Regions from separate parts of the Streptomyces sp. NPDC024687 genome, predicted to be linked through region 3. Evidence: riboswitches for the same ligand, from Rfam matches in the RefSeq annotation. Region 3 holds a riboswitch; each other region holds the start of a gene.
The links. Region 3 has a riboswitch for cyclic di-AMP ahead of ACZ39I_RS41345 (M23 family metallopeptidase). Riboswitches for the same ligand answer to the same signal wherever they lie in the genome.

Region 1 (3,387 bases), on a different contig from region 3:
CCACGAACTTCGACATCTCCGAGGAGCAGCAGCGCACCCTGGCCCGGCGGGCCGCGGCGATGGGCGTCGAGCTGTTCGTGGTCGACGACGGCTGGTTCGGTGCCCGCACCAGCGACCGGGCCGGGCTCGGCGACTGGACGCCCAACCCCGACCGCTTCCCCGCCGGCCTCAAGCCGCTCGCCGACTACGTGCGCACGCTCGGCATGCAGTTCGGCATCTGGGTCGAGCCGGAGATGGTCAACCCGGACAGCGAGCTGTACCGCGCCCACCCGGACTGGGTGCAGTACCAAACGGGACGGAAGCGGACGGAGCTCCGCAACCAGCTCGTACTGAACCTCGCGCGCGAGGACGTCCAGGAGTACCTGTGGGAGCAGCTCGACGCTCTCCTCTCCTCGGCCCCGATCGACTATGTGAAGTGGGACTTCAACCGCTGCTTCACGGACGCGGGCTGGCCCGGTGAGTCGTACCCGCAGCGCCTGTGGGTGGACCATGTGCGCGGCTTCTACGCCCTCTTGGATCGGTTGCGGGAGGCCCACCCGGGCGTGGCCTTCGAGTCCTGCTCGGGCGGTGGCGGCCGGATCGACCTCGGGGTGCTCAGCCGCACCGACCAGGTGTGGACCTCGGACAACACCGATCCGCTCGACCGGCTCGCCATCCAGCACGGCTTCAGCCAGATCCATCCCGCGCGTGTGATGGCCGCATGGGTGACCGACAGTCCCAACACCCAGCTCAACGACCGGGTGAGCTCGCTGCGGTTCCGGTTCGTCAGCGCGATGGCCGGGGTGCTGGGGGTCGGCGGGGACCTCACGGAGTGGACCGAGGAGGAGCTCGCCGAAGCCGCTCGGTGGGTGGGTCTCTACAAGGAGATCCGGCCGGTGGTGCAGCGCGGCGACCTGTACCGGCTGCGGCCTCCGCAGGGCGGGCTGAGCGCGGTGCAGTACGTCCTCGGGGACGAGACCGTCGTCCTCGCCTGGCTGCAGGCGCAGAAGTACGGCGAGCCCGTCCCCTCGCTGCGGCTGCGCGGGCTCGACCCGACAGCGTCGTATGAATGCCTCGAAACGGGCGAAGTGTACCGAGGGGGCGTATTGCTTCATCACGGACTTCGTACCGGCTTGCGCGGTGACCTCGATGCGACAGTTATCCGACTGCGTCGCATCTAGGGCTTGTGTCCGAATTAGCAGGTTCTCTCCCAACTCCTTTCGGCTTGAGGGTTCCTGTGAATTCGTGACGTGAGCAGCGTCATATCCGTGACGGTGTGTCGCCCGTCATGTTCACGTAATTCGCAGGTTTCCCAAGGGGATTTGGGTCGGGTGAAGGGCGTCCGATTCACGCAGGGTGACCGGTAATTCTCATACGGGATCAACAGGAACGCAGGCAAAGGGAACCCTTCACTTGTCCCTTTGCGTCTTGCTCGCTTACGTTCACCCCCGATCCGGTCGGACGCCCAATCCTGCCGCCGAGCGGATTCCCCACACTCACCCACCCGTGCAAGGCAGGAGCGGGGGACCCACAGGTAAAACCGCCTGTTCCGGTCTCCGGAACGGCTTGGGGTTAAGGCGCGTCCAGGCGCGTCCGGGCATCTCCAGCCCGCACCCGACAGCTCACCTCGCAGGCGCCGGAGAGGAATTCGTCATGCCCGCGAAGGGTAAGCACCGCCGTCCGAAGTCCCAGCGCTTCACCCGCTCGATCGCCGTCGTCGGCACCGGGGGCGCCGCGCTCGCCCTCCCGCTCATGGGGGCCACCGGCGCGCACGCCGCAACTCCCCAGTCCGTGTCGGAAAAGGCCGTTCAGTCGCTTCCGGTCACGCAGAAGTCCGCCGAAAAGACGGTCGCGAAGAAGGCCTCGACGGTGCGCACCTATTCGGTGCGCGTCGGCGACTATCTCTCGAAGATCGCCGATGAGCAGAACGTCAGCGGTGGTTGGAAGAAGCTGTACGCCGACAACCGTTCGGCGATCGGAGACGACCCGTCACTGATCCACCCCGGTCTGAAGCTCTCGATCGGCAAGAAGGCCAAGGCGAGCACGACGAAGACCAAGTCTTCCTCTTCGTCCTCGGCGAAGACCGAGAAGGCCGAGTCGAAGAAGTCCTCCTCGAACTCGACGGCTGCCACCCAGAGCTCCGCCACCACCAGTTCCAGCGGCTACACCCTTCCGGTCACCGGCGCCACGATCGGCACCGGCTACCGCGTCGCGGGCAGCATGTGGTCCAGCGGCTACCACACCGGCGTCGACTTCGTCGTCCCGACCGGCACCTCGCTCAAGGCCGTGGCCGCGGGCACGGTCGTCTCCGCGGGCTGGGGCGGCGCCTACGGCAACCAGGTCGTCATCAAGCTGAACGACGGCTACTACGCGCAGTACGCCCACCTGTCCCAGCTCTCCGTCTCGGCCGGCCAGACCGTGACCGAGGGCCAGCAGATCGGCCTCTCCGGTGCGACCGGCAACGTCACCGGCCCGCACCTGCACTTCGAGATCCGCACCACGCCGGACTACGGCTCCGACGTGGACCCCGTCGCCTACCTCCGTTCGAAGGGCGTCGCCGTCGGCTGACGATCCTCCTGTGCCACCGAAGGCCGGACCCCGATCCCCGGGTCCGGCCTTCGGTGTTTCCTCATGATCGCTTCGTTGCGTTCTTGTGGCGGGTGTGCTCGGGGCGTCGACAGGGGGAGGAGGGGCGCGGCACAGTGAACTCCCCAGCCGAGTAAGCGCTTTCTGGGATCCTCGTCTCTTCAGGGTCCTCGTCCCTTCACGGAAGGAACCGTCCGTCATGACGACCACGCGCAGAGCCTTCGGGGCCCTCGCCGCCGGCGCCGCCCTGGCCGCCCTCGTCCCCGCGGCCACCGCGAGCGCCTCGCCCCCACACCGCCGCCTCATCGCTCACGACGACTTCCGCCACGGCCTCGGCCGCTGGGCCGTCGAGCTGGAGCAAGGCGGCACGGTCACCGCGCGGCGCGGGGTCCTGGAGGTCGATGTGCCGGCCGGCGCGACGATCTGGTTCAGGCAGCCGCTCGAAGGGCCGTACGTCCTGGAGTACACAGCCACTCCCGTGTCCGCGGGCGGGGTCAACGACCGGGTGTCCGACCTGAACAACTTCTGGAACGCGGTCGACGTCCGGTCTCCCCACGACCTCTTCGCCACCCACCGGGGCGGGGCGCTCGCGGAGTACGACTACCTGAAGACGTACTACTCCGGCTACGGCGCCAACTACAACACCACGACACGGCTGCGCCGTTACGTCGGAGAATCCGGTGTACGGCCCCTGATCTACGACTACACCGAGCCGCTGCTGGTCGCGAACGAGCCGAACCGGGTGCGGATCGTTTCCGACGGGTCCACCGTGCAGTGGTGGAACAACGGGCGGCTCGTCTTCGACTACACCGATCCGCAGCC
Region 2 (3,387 bases), on a different contig from region 3:
CGCACGGTGTCCCGGCGGGCCTGCTCCAGCGCGGGGTGCGTGCGCAGGGCCGCCAGCGCCTCCGCGTGCCGGGCGTCGTCCGCGAGGTCGGAGTCGAGCAGCTCGCACAGGGCGATGTCCTCGGCAAGGCCGAGCCGGGCGGCCCGCTCCCGCAGCCGCAGCACGGGCATCGTGGGGATGCCCTCGCGCAGGTCGGTGCCCGGCGTCTTGCCGGACTCGCGGGAGTCGGAGGCGATGTCCAGCACGTCGTCGGCGAGCTGGAAGGCGACACCGAGGCGCTCGCCGTACTGGGTCAGGACGTCCACGACGGTCTCGTCGGCGCCCGACATCATGGCCCCGAAGCGGCACGAGACCGCGACCAGGGAGCCCGTCTTGCCGCCGAGCACGTCGAGGTAGTGCTCCACCGGATCACGGCCGTCCTGCGGCCCGGCCGTCTCCAGGATCTGGCCGGTGACCAGGCGCTCGAACGCCTCCGACTGCACCCGGACCGCCTCGGGCCCGAGGTCGGCCAGGATGTGCGAGGCGCGGGCGAAGAGGAAGTCGCCCGTCAGCACGGCCACCGAGTTGCCCCAGCGGGTGTTGGCGCTGTCGACACCCCGCCTGACCTCGGCCTCGTCCATGACGTCGTCGTGGTACAGGGTCGCGAGGTGGGTCAGCTCCACCACCACGGCGGACGGCACCAGGCCCGGCGCATAGGGGTCACCGAACTGGGCGGCGAGCATCACGAGCAGCGGCCGAAACCGCTTTCCACCCGCTCGCACCAGGTGCTGGGCGGCCTCCGTGATGAAGGGGACCTCGCTCTTGGTGGCCTCGAGCAGTCCCTCCTCGACAGCCGCCAATCCGGCCTGGACATCGGCTTCCAGAGCCTGGTCCCGCACGCTCAGCCCGAACGGCCCGACGACGGTCACGAGGGGTCTCCTGTCTGCTGGTGTCTACTGGCGGTCACACGGAATGTCGATAGGTCGCTGCCATCACTCAAGTCAGCGTATCCGGTCACCTTTGGATCACCGATAGCGCCCGCCCCGTCCATGCCAGGCGGTATCGGATCACGGCCGGTATGTTTCCGATCATCTGATAAGAGCAAATATCTACCGACTTGTACGGAATCGGCCGCCATCGCGGGACGGACGCGGGGGCAGTGAATCCCACGGGCCGCCGGTTGAACACGAGTTGAGGCTTCTTGCCCCTTTTGCACCTCTTGCGCTCCAGTGTGACTTGACCCACTCATGCGGGCGAACCGGCATGAAACCGGAATCCACCGATCCGCCTTTGCCGGTGCGCGAGTTGAGGCTTGGCGAACGCAAAGGATCAAGTACCTCAAATGCCTCTTACCAAGGTCAATAGGCACCTCATGTGAATTCGCCACTTGTTCCGGACATGTGCTCTCGCATACGTTCCCGGCCTGTCGGGCGGACGCCGAATCCTGCCACCGCCCGTACACCCACCGAGAACCATGGCAGGAGCGGGGGAACCAGGTTGACCGCCGGACCGGGCGTCTTCGGACATACCGGCACGGCTTGGGGTGAAGTCGCGCCTTTCGTAGGCGTGGCCGGGCATCTCCCGCCCGAACCCGACAGCTCACCTCGCAGGCGACGGAGAGGAACTTCACCATGTCCGCTGCCGCTCAGCACCGACGTACTCGCACCAGCCGTCTCGTCCGCAAGCTCGCCGTCGCCGGCACCGGGGCCGCCGTACTCGCGCTCCCCCTCATCGGCGCCACCACCGCGTCCGCGGCCACCCCGACCGTGCAGACCGCCAGCACGCTCGGCTACTCCAACACCCTCGACGGCTGGATCCGGGCCTCCCTCGCCGTCATGGCGGAGCACGGGATTCCCGGCTCCTACGACGGCATCTACCGCAACGTCATCCGCGAGTCCTCCGGCAACCCCTACGCCATCAACCTCTGGGACTCCAACGCGGCGGCCGGCACGCCCTCCAAGGGCCTGCTCCAGGTGATCGACCCGACCTTCAACGCGTACCACGTGGCCAACACCTCGTGGGACCCGTACGACCCGGTGGCGAACATCACCGCGGCCTGCAACTACGCGGCCCAGCGGTACGGGTCCATCGACAACGTGTTCGGCGCGTACTAGGAACTAGGCGTCACGGAACAGTCTTTCGAGGACGACGGCGACGCCGTCGTCCTCGTTCGACAGTGTCACCTCGTCGGCCACGCCCCTGAGATCGGGGTGGGCGTTGGCCATCGCCACGCCACGGGCCGCCCAGTCGAACATGGGGATGTCGTTGGGCATGTCCCCGAAGGCGATCGTCACCTCGGGGCCCAGACCCAGGTGCCGGGCGGCCAGCGCGAGGCCGGTCGCCTTGGTGACGCCGCATGGCTGGAGTTCGACGGTCCCGGGCCCCGACATGGTGACCGTCGCCAGCGAGCTCACCACCGACCGCGCCGTGACCGCCAACTCGTCGTCGGACAGGTACGGGTGGCGCAGCAGCACCTTGCTGATCGGCTCGCACCACAGGTCGTCGCGCCGGCCGACCCGTACGGCGGGCAGGGTCGGGTGGGGCATCAGATAGCCCGGTTCGATGAGCGTGAGCCCCTCGACACCGTCCTGGTCCACGGCCGCGTACACCTGCCCGACCTCGGCCTCGATCTTGCCGAGCGCGGTCTCGGCCAGCTCCCGGTCCAGGGTCATCGACCAGAGCAGACGGTCCGCGCCGGCGTCGTACACCTGCGCGCCCTGTCCGCACACCGCGAGCCCCGTGCTGCCGACTTCGTCGAGCAGGGACCGCACTCTGGGCGCCGGCCGTCCCGTCACGACGAGATGCCGGGCCCCACTCTCCGCCACCCTCGCGAGCGCGGCCAGCGACCGGTCCGAGACGGTGTCGTCGGCGCGGAGCAGCGTGCCGTCCAGGTCGGTGGCGATGAGTGAATATGCGGTGGAGGCGGCCATGATCAGAGAATACGGATGGTTGGCCCCCGCGACTCGACGCGAACCGGACGGCTCCTGCTTTCACATCCGTTGACGGCAGTTCCGGTTCCGGGGGTGCGGCGGCGCGGGACGACCCGCCGGTATGCGCCACGAGACCGGGCAGGCCGGGCCCGGGCATGTCCGTTGCGGCTCAGCCCTGTTGACGCGGCGGGTGGACAGGGAGCGGTGCGCAACGGCCGGGCCGCCGTGCGCCGCGTCACCATGCCTCGCCTCGCCCCCACCTGCGTCGTGCGGGCCCGCCACCGCACCGCGCCTCGGCGGAGCGCTACGCGGAGTCCCGGACCACCAGTTCCGTAGGGAGGATCACTCCGGCGGTGTCCTCGCCCGCGATCTGGGCCAGCAGCATGCGGACCATCTCGGCGCTGATGCGGTCGAAGGGCTGGCGCATGGTGGTGAGGGCGGGGGTGATGGCGGTGGCCGCCGGGGAGTCGTCGAAGCC
Region 3 (3,387 bases):
CGGCTGGGCGGCGAGCCAGGCGAGGGCGACCGTGGCGACCGGGACGGTGTGGGACTCGGCGATGTCGTCGAGCGCCTCGAGGACCTTGCGGCCGCGTTCGGTGTCCAGGTGCTTGCCGGCGCCCGTGGCACGCGCACTGTCGACCGTCGTACCGGGGCGGTACTTGCCGGTGAGGAAGCCGGAGGCGAGGGCGTAGTACGGGACGGCGGCGAGGCCCTCCCGGGCCGCGAGAGCCTCCAGTTCACCCTCGTACGTGTCGCGCGAGACCAGGTTGTAGTGGGGCTGGAGGGCGACATAGCGCGCGAGGCCCTCGCGGTCGGAGAAGGCCAGTGACTCCGCGAGGCGCGCGGCGGAGATGTTGGAGGCGGCGATCGCCCGCACCTTGCCCGCCTTCACCAGTTCGTCCAGCGCGCCGATGATCTCCTCGACCGGCACTTCGGTCTTGTCGAAGTGGGTGTAGTACAGGTCGATGTGGTCGGTGCCCAGGCGCGTCAGGGAGGCGTCGGCGGCGGCCTTGATGTTCGCCGCCGACAGGCCCTGGTACTGCGGGTGCTGGCTGACCTTCGTGGCGATGACGACGTCGTCACGGTTGCCGCGGGCCGCCAGCCACTTGCCGATGACGGTCTCGGACTCGCCGCCGGAGTTTCCCTCGACCCACGCCGAGTACGCGTCGGCCGTGTCGACGAAGTTGCCGCCGGCCGCGGTGTACGCGTCGAGAACGTCGAAGGAGGTGGCCTCGTCTGCGGTCCAGCCGAAGACGTTGCCGCCGAGGGTGAGCGGGAAGACCTCGAGGTCGGAGGAGCCGAGCTTGCGAAGAGAAGTCATGCCAACGTCAACACCCGTGCCGGACGCCGCTCTTCCGCCACGGCCGCAAAGTCCTCGTAAACAAGCGGAATCACCTGCTCCGGCGCCCCGGCGGGAAACCCTCAGGGGCGCTTCAGGAGGCGCGTCAGGGAGTGAGCCCCTTGCCGCGCAGCCACGCCATCGGGTCGATCCCGTCGGCCGAGCCGTTCGGGTGGACCTCCAGGTGCAGGTGCGCGCCGGTCACGTTGCCCGTGGCGCCCACGCGGCCGATGACCTCACCGGTGCCGACCTTCTGGCCGACGCTGACGCTGATCGAGGACTGGTGGCAGAACCACAGCTCGGTGCCGTCGTCGAGGGTGAGGATCGTGCGGTAGCCGTAGGAACCGGCCCAGCCGGCCTCGGTGATGGTGCCGCTGTGGATCGCCTTGATGAGCGTGCCCGTGGGGGCGGCGAAGTCGAGGCCCGTGTGGTAGCCGGAGGACCACAGCGAACCGGCCTGACCGAAGGTCGAGGTGATGGTGTACGACGAGGTCGGCAGCGTGTACTGCTTGGCGAGCTCGGCCAGGCGCTCGGCCTCGGCCTTCTTCGCGGCCGCCTCCTCCGCCTTCTTCTTCGCGGCGGCGGCCTTCTCCTGGGCTTCCTTCTCCGCCTTGGCGGCGGCCGCGTCGGCCTCCTTCTCGGCGGCGTCCGCGATGGCCTGGGCGGCCTTGGTGTCGAGCTGGTCCTGCTGCAGCTCGGCCTGGGCCAGGATGCGCGAGCGCAGCGCCTCACCGGCGTCCGAGGTGCCCTTGGCGGTGTCGGCGGTGGTGGCGCCGACGCTGCTGAAGGCGCTCGTGTCGTCCGCGGCGGAGGCCGAGTCGTCCGAGATGAGCGAGCCCACGTTGGGCAGGTCGGGCATGGAGATGGAGACCGGCGGCTTGCCGGTGTTGGCGCTGGCCATCCCGCCGGCGCTGACGGCGGCTATGACACCGACGCCCAGAACGGTGGAGCTACGGGCGAACCCTCCGCCACGCTGCTTGGCGACGCGATGCCGGCCTCGTACGGGAGCGAGGGAGTCCGCGGTGGGGTTCCACTCGCCGAGCGGGGCCTCGTCGTCGGCGCGGTAACCGCCGTATACGAGGGTGTCGCTCGGGACGTACGGCGCCTCGGGGGCAGGCGGGTTGGACGCCACGTGGGCGCGCTCCTTTCCTTCCTTCTCGCCTACCGGGTTAGCTGACGGGTTCGGAGCAGGAAGGTCTCCTACGCGCGTATACCGACCGTGCTGCCACGGTGGCGTACGAGCGATTCACCCCAAGTTGGTGGTTCCCCGGTTCCCTTGCGGAATTCGGCGCGTGAGCACGGAGCCGTCTCTTGTGACGGCTGGGACGACCGCGCTGCGTTATCGAACGTTAATAGACGTGGGGGCCCGATTCCAAGCTGTTCCGCTTGATCATTAACGAAATCACGCTGGACTTACGGCCCATGAACGCCTAAAAACGGGCGAGTTGGCCTTCACTCAAGCCACACAAAGACATTGACGGTATGTCAGCTGTAACGCGGAGGGCGGTCGCGCGCTCACCCCGCGTCACATCACGTCATGAAGGGGAAAAACACTCAGGGCCGGAATCCAGTGAACTGGATTCCGGCCCTGAGCCGTGAGTAGCGGGGACAGGATTTGAACCTGCGACCTCTGGGTTATGAGCCCAGCGAGCTACCGAGCTGCTCCACCCCGCGTCGTTGTGTAACCAGCATACGTCATCCGGAGAGTGGTCCGCGCCAGGGTTGTTCGGGACCGCCTCACTGGAGGGGCGTGACGGCAGTTCCACGACGGGACCACGGCGGCGGCGAGGACGGCGACGGCGGGGAGTGATCCTCGTCCGGGCCCCGATGGTGTAGCGGGCTACACCGTGCGACCGGGGCCGTTCGTCTAGCGTGAGCGGCATGTGGAAGTCGGTGCAGCGTGCGGCGATGGCGAGCGTGCATCTCGTCGTGGCCGCGGCGATGTGCTTCGGCATGTACCTTTTCATCACCGTGCTGCTGATCGCCGCCGTCGGTACGGTCGCCGTGGTCGGCTGCTGGCTGCTGCCCGAGGCCGTGCTGCTGATACGGCGGATCGCCGGCGCCAAGCGGAACCTGACCGCCCTGTGGACGGGCCGGGAGATCCCCGAGGCGTACACACCGATGACCGGCACCCTGCGCGAACGGCTGCACATCTCGGTGCGGGACCCCGGCACGCTCAGGGACCTCCGCTGGATGCTCGCCTACTACCTCTACGGCGCCCTCCTCGCCCTCGCCCTCCCGCTGTGGCCCCTCGGCCTGGTCGTCGACGGCGTGTGGGCCGGGGCGCTGCGCCGCGACCCCGTCGTCCTGCCGCTGATCGTGCGGCTCGCGGACACCGAGGCCCGCTGGTCGACCGTGCTGCTCATGCCCTCCCCCGAGGCCAGGCTGGCCCGGCGGGTCGAGGAGCTGCGGGAGACCCGGGCCGACGCGATCGCCGCGCACGAGGCCGAGCTGCGTCGCATCGAGCGGGACCTGCACGACGGCGCCCAGGCCAACCTGGTGGCGCTGTCGATGCGGATCGGACTCGCCAAGCGGGCCTACGAG
Region 4 (3,387 bases), on a different contig from region 3:
CCCCGCGCTGGCCAGCGCGCACACCAGGGCGTATCCCGGGGTCGCCACCAGCACCGACGGTGTGGTCCCGATCCGGGCCAGCACCGCCTCCACCTCCCGCCGGGCCGGATGATCCGGCGCCATGCTGATCAGCGGCTCACCGGCGAGCTCCGCCAGCGGCAGCCGCGTCGAGCCGCCCGCCAGGGCATGCCCGGGGGCCGTCACGAGGACCAGCTCCTCGGTCAGCAGCGGCTCCGCGCTCAGGGTGGCCGGGAGGGCGGGGGGCTCGCCCGGCTCATAGGCGTGTGTCAGCGCCAGGTCGATCTCACCGGCCGCCACCGCGGTGATCCCGGCCGTGGGTTCGTGGAAGGCGACCGACAGCTCCACGTCCGGGTACGCCCGGCGGAACGTGCTCAGCACCGGCGGCAGCAGCTGAATGCCCGCCGTCTGGAAGGTGCCCAGCCTCAGCGTGCCGCCCGACAGGCCGGTCAGCCGGGCGAGTTCGTGCCGGGCCCGGTCCAGCTCGTCCAGCACCCGCCTGGCCCGCGCCACCAGCAACTCGCCCGCACCGGTGAGCCGTGCGCCGCGGTGATGCCGTACGAGAAGAGCGGTACCCGCCTCCCGCTCCAGCTTGGCCAGCTGCTGGGAGAGAGCGGGCGGGGTGTAGCCGAGGCGCTCGGCGGCCCGGGTGATCGAGCCCGCCTCCGCGACGGCGACCAGGGCGGCGAGGCGGACCGGGTCGTACATGGCGAGGCCTGCCTAAAGGAGTGCTTAAGGGAAACCCAGGTTATTCGACATACCTGCTGAAGGCTCCGGCGCGGCAGGCTGGTCCGCATGAACGGACAGATCGTCGCCTTCACCGGGATCGCCGCCGGCATGGTCGCCATGCCGGGCGCGGACTTCACCGTCGTCGTACGTAACGCCCTGGTCTCCCGCCGGGCCGGGGTCGCCTGTGCGCTCGGCGTCGTGGGCGGGCTACTGATCCACACGGCGCTCGCGGTGGCCGGGGTCGCCGCGGTGCTCACGGCCGTGCCCGAGCTGTTCCGGGCGCTTCAACTGCTGGGCGGGGGTTATGTGCTGTACCTGGGTGTACGGACCCTGCTGGAGCTGCGGCGGACCCGCACCCAGACGGTCGTCGAGACCGGCGCGGGGGTACGCCCCCTGCGGCAGGGGTTCGTCACCAACGCGCTCAACCCCAAGGTCCCCATCACCTTCCTCAGCCTGCTGCCGCAGTTCGTGCCCCAGGGGAGCTCCACGCTGCCCAGGACGCTGCTGCTCGCGCTGATCGTGGTCGCTCTCGCGCTGGTGTGGTTCCCGGCGGTGGCCGTGCTCGTGGACCGGCTGGGGCGGTGGCTGCGCCGGCCGCGGGCGGCCCGGGCCGTCGCCGGGGTCACCGGAGGCGCGTTGACGGTTCTCGGCATGATGCTCCTGGCCGAGCCGCTGCTCGCGGTCTGACCACCTCGCGGTGCGCCGACGGAGGCATCGGGGCGGCTGTGCCGTCCTGCGCTTCGGAAGCCCGAGGGGGCGGCGGGAGGTCAGGTCGCCGCCGCCCCCTCGGGGTCACTTGACCCGGCCGTACCAGACGCTCTTCGTCCAGATCTTCTGCAGTCGCACCACGTCCCCGGTCTTCGGGGCGTGCCAGATCTTTCCCTTCCCGGCGTAGATGCCGACGTGGTACACGTTCGAACCCGAGTGGAAGAACACCAGGTCGCCGGCCTTGCGGCTGCCCACGCCGATGTGACGGGTCTTGTTGTACTGCTGGGCCGCCGTGCGCGGGAGCTTCTTGCCCGCCTTCTTGAACGAGTACAGCGTGAGCCCTGAGCAGTCGAAGCGGCGGGGCCCTGTGGCGCCGTACTTGTACGGCGAGCCCTTCTTGGAGGCCGCTACCTTGAGTGCCTTCGTCGCAGGCGTCGCGGCCGCGGCGTCGGGCGCGAGGCCCGGGACCACGACGGAGCCGCCCACGGCGGCGATGGCGAAGGCCGAGGCCGTACCGGCCCGGACCATCAGCGACGGGACACGATTGAGCGCAGTCATGCGCAACCCTTCGTCAGCCGCCTGTGAAGGATGACCTGTCGGATTCGGGCTGGCGAAGTTGCCCGGCCGCTGACGCGGCTTCACCCCAAGGGACACTCGGCGCGGTCATGGCGTGACCGTTCCGGCGACCCGTCGTGCTTGGGTCCTCCACTCCTGCCGATCCACTTCTGTCGACCGGTCATCCGGGCGGCGGCAGGACTCGGCGTCCGCCCGGATCGCCCCGCCACTGTGGCGGGGGCTTGTCGTCAGACAGGGATCTTGGCGCACGGAAGTGCGAAAAGCCCAACGGAACCGTTGATTTGTGGTGTTACTCACCACTCACCCGTTTGGGTGGACACCCCTTCGAAGGAAGGGGTGTCGAGGGGGTCACAGACCCCCGGACCAGCACGGAAAGGTCTCATTCCGGTCCCGAACAAGGCGCGTTGTGCAACTCCGACGCTCGCAAAAAAGGAGCCGCGCCTCCTCCAATAGGGGGTACGTCGTTTGGTCCGTTTCGACTCAGCTCCGGACGCCTCGTCAACTGTCGGGCTCCGGAGGCACGGTGACCCGGGCCGTACGCCGCTCGCCGTCCAGGACCCGCAGCGCCCGCGCCAGCGTCGCGGCGTGCAGTTCGCGCTCACCCCTGCTGTGCATCAGCACGAGCGCGTCGCGCAGCTCGGTCGCCCTGCTCACCAGCGCCTGCGCCGCGCGCAGTCCGCCGTAGGTGTCCTCGCGCCGGGCCGGGTTGATCCGGCCCAGCAGGTCGACCACGTCGAGATAACGGTCGATCAGCTCGCCCTCGGCGCGCGTGAGCGCGGGCAGCGGTGGAAGGTCCGGCACCATCGACGGCTCACCTCGCGCCCGGCGCGGTACGGGAGGGCCTGCGGCTCGGGACGATCGCGTCCGCCAGGCCGTAATCCACGGCGCCCCGCGCGTCCAGGACCTTGTCGCGCTCGATGTCCGCGCTCACCTGCTCGGGGCTGCGGCCGGTGTGCCGGACCAGCATCTCCTCCAGGCGGGCCCGCACCCGGGCCAACTCGTCGGCCTGGATGGCCAGATCGCCGGCCTGTCCCTGCACCGGCTCGCTCAGCGCGGGCTGGTGGATCACCACCCGGGCGCCCGGCAGGACGGACCGCTTGCCCGGCGTGCCCGCCGCCAACAGCACCGCCGCGGAGGAGCCGGCCTGCCCGAGGCACGTCGTCTCCACGTCACAACTGACGTACTGCATCGTGTCGTAGATCGCCGACATCGCGCTGAACGAGCCGCCGGGGGAGTTGATGTACAGCGAGATGTCCCGGTCGGGGGCCTGGTACTCGAGGTACATGAACTGCGCCATCAGATCGTTCGCCGAGGTGTCGTCGATCGGCGTCCCGAGGAAGACGATCCGCTCCTCCA

Region 1: it holds a riboswitch for cyclic di-AMP, as region 3 does, so the genes downstream of both, ACZ39I_RS10270 (M23 family metallopeptidase) here and ACZ39I_RS41345 (M23 family metallopeptidase) in region 3, are expected to answer to the same signal.
Region 2: it holds a riboswitch for cyclic di-AMP, as region 3 does, so the genes downstream of both, ACZ39I_RS31710 (transglycosylase SLT domain-containing protein) here and ACZ39I_RS41345 (M23 family metallopeptidase) in region 3, are expected to answer to the same signal.
Region 4: it holds a riboswitch for cyclic di-AMP, as region 3 does, so the genes downstream of both, ACZ39I_RS17285 (C40 family peptidase) here and ACZ39I_RS41345 (M23 family metallopeptidase) in region 3, are expected to answer to the same signal.

The regions. Positions count from the first base shown of each region.
Region 1 is NZ_JBVHLJ010000002.1:775,554-778,940, reverse strand. It holds gene ACZ39I_RS10275 (alpha-galactosidase) at 1-1,160, shown strand, start outside; cyclic di-AMP (ydaO/yuaA leader) riboswitch at 1,467-1,628, shown strand; gene ACZ39I_RS10270 (M23 family metallopeptidase) at 1,633-2,547, shown strand; gene ACZ39I_RS10265 (DUF6250 domain-containing protein) at 2,765-3,387, shown strand, end outside.
Region 2 is NZ_JBVHLJ010000009.1:190,222-193,608, forward strand. It holds gene ACZ39I_RS31705 (polyprenyl synthetase family protein) at 1-908, opposite strand, end outside; cyclic di-AMP (ydaO/yuaA leader) riboswitch at 1,433-1,607, shown strand; gene ACZ39I_RS31710 (transglycosylase SLT domain-containing protein) at 1,611-2,093, shown strand; gene ACZ39I_RS31715 (HAD family hydrolase) at 2,097-2,909, opposite strand; gene ACZ39I_RS31720 (LacI family DNA-binding transcriptional regulator) at 3,214-3,387, opposite strand, start outside.
Region 3 is NZ_JBVHLJ010000022.1:8,936-12,322, reverse strand. It holds gene ACZ39I_RS41350 (aldo/keto reductase) at 1-825, opposite strand, end outside; gene ACZ39I_RS41345 (M23 family metallopeptidase) at 950-1,975, opposite strand; cyclic di-AMP (ydaO/yuaA leader) riboswitch at 1,987-2,144, opposite strand; tRNA gene ACZ39I_RS41340 (tRNA-Met) at 2,444-2,517, opposite strand; gene ACZ39I_RS41335 (sensor histidine kinase) at 2,725-3,387, shown strand, end outside.
Region 4 is NZ_JBVHLJ010000004.1:118,842-122,228, forward strand. It holds gene ACZ39I_RS17275 (LysR family transcriptional regulator) at 1-726, opposite strand, end outside; gene ACZ39I_RS17280 (LysE family translocator) at 814-1,434, shown strand; gene ACZ39I_RS17285 (C40 family peptidase) at 1,540-2,013, opposite strand; cyclic di-AMP (ydaO/yuaA leader) riboswitch at 2,017-2,196, opposite strand; gene ACZ39I_RS17290 (hypothetical protein) at 2,530-2,835, opposite strand; gene ACZ39I_RS17295 (ATP-dependent Clp protease proteolytic subunit) at 2,843-3,387, opposite strand, start outside.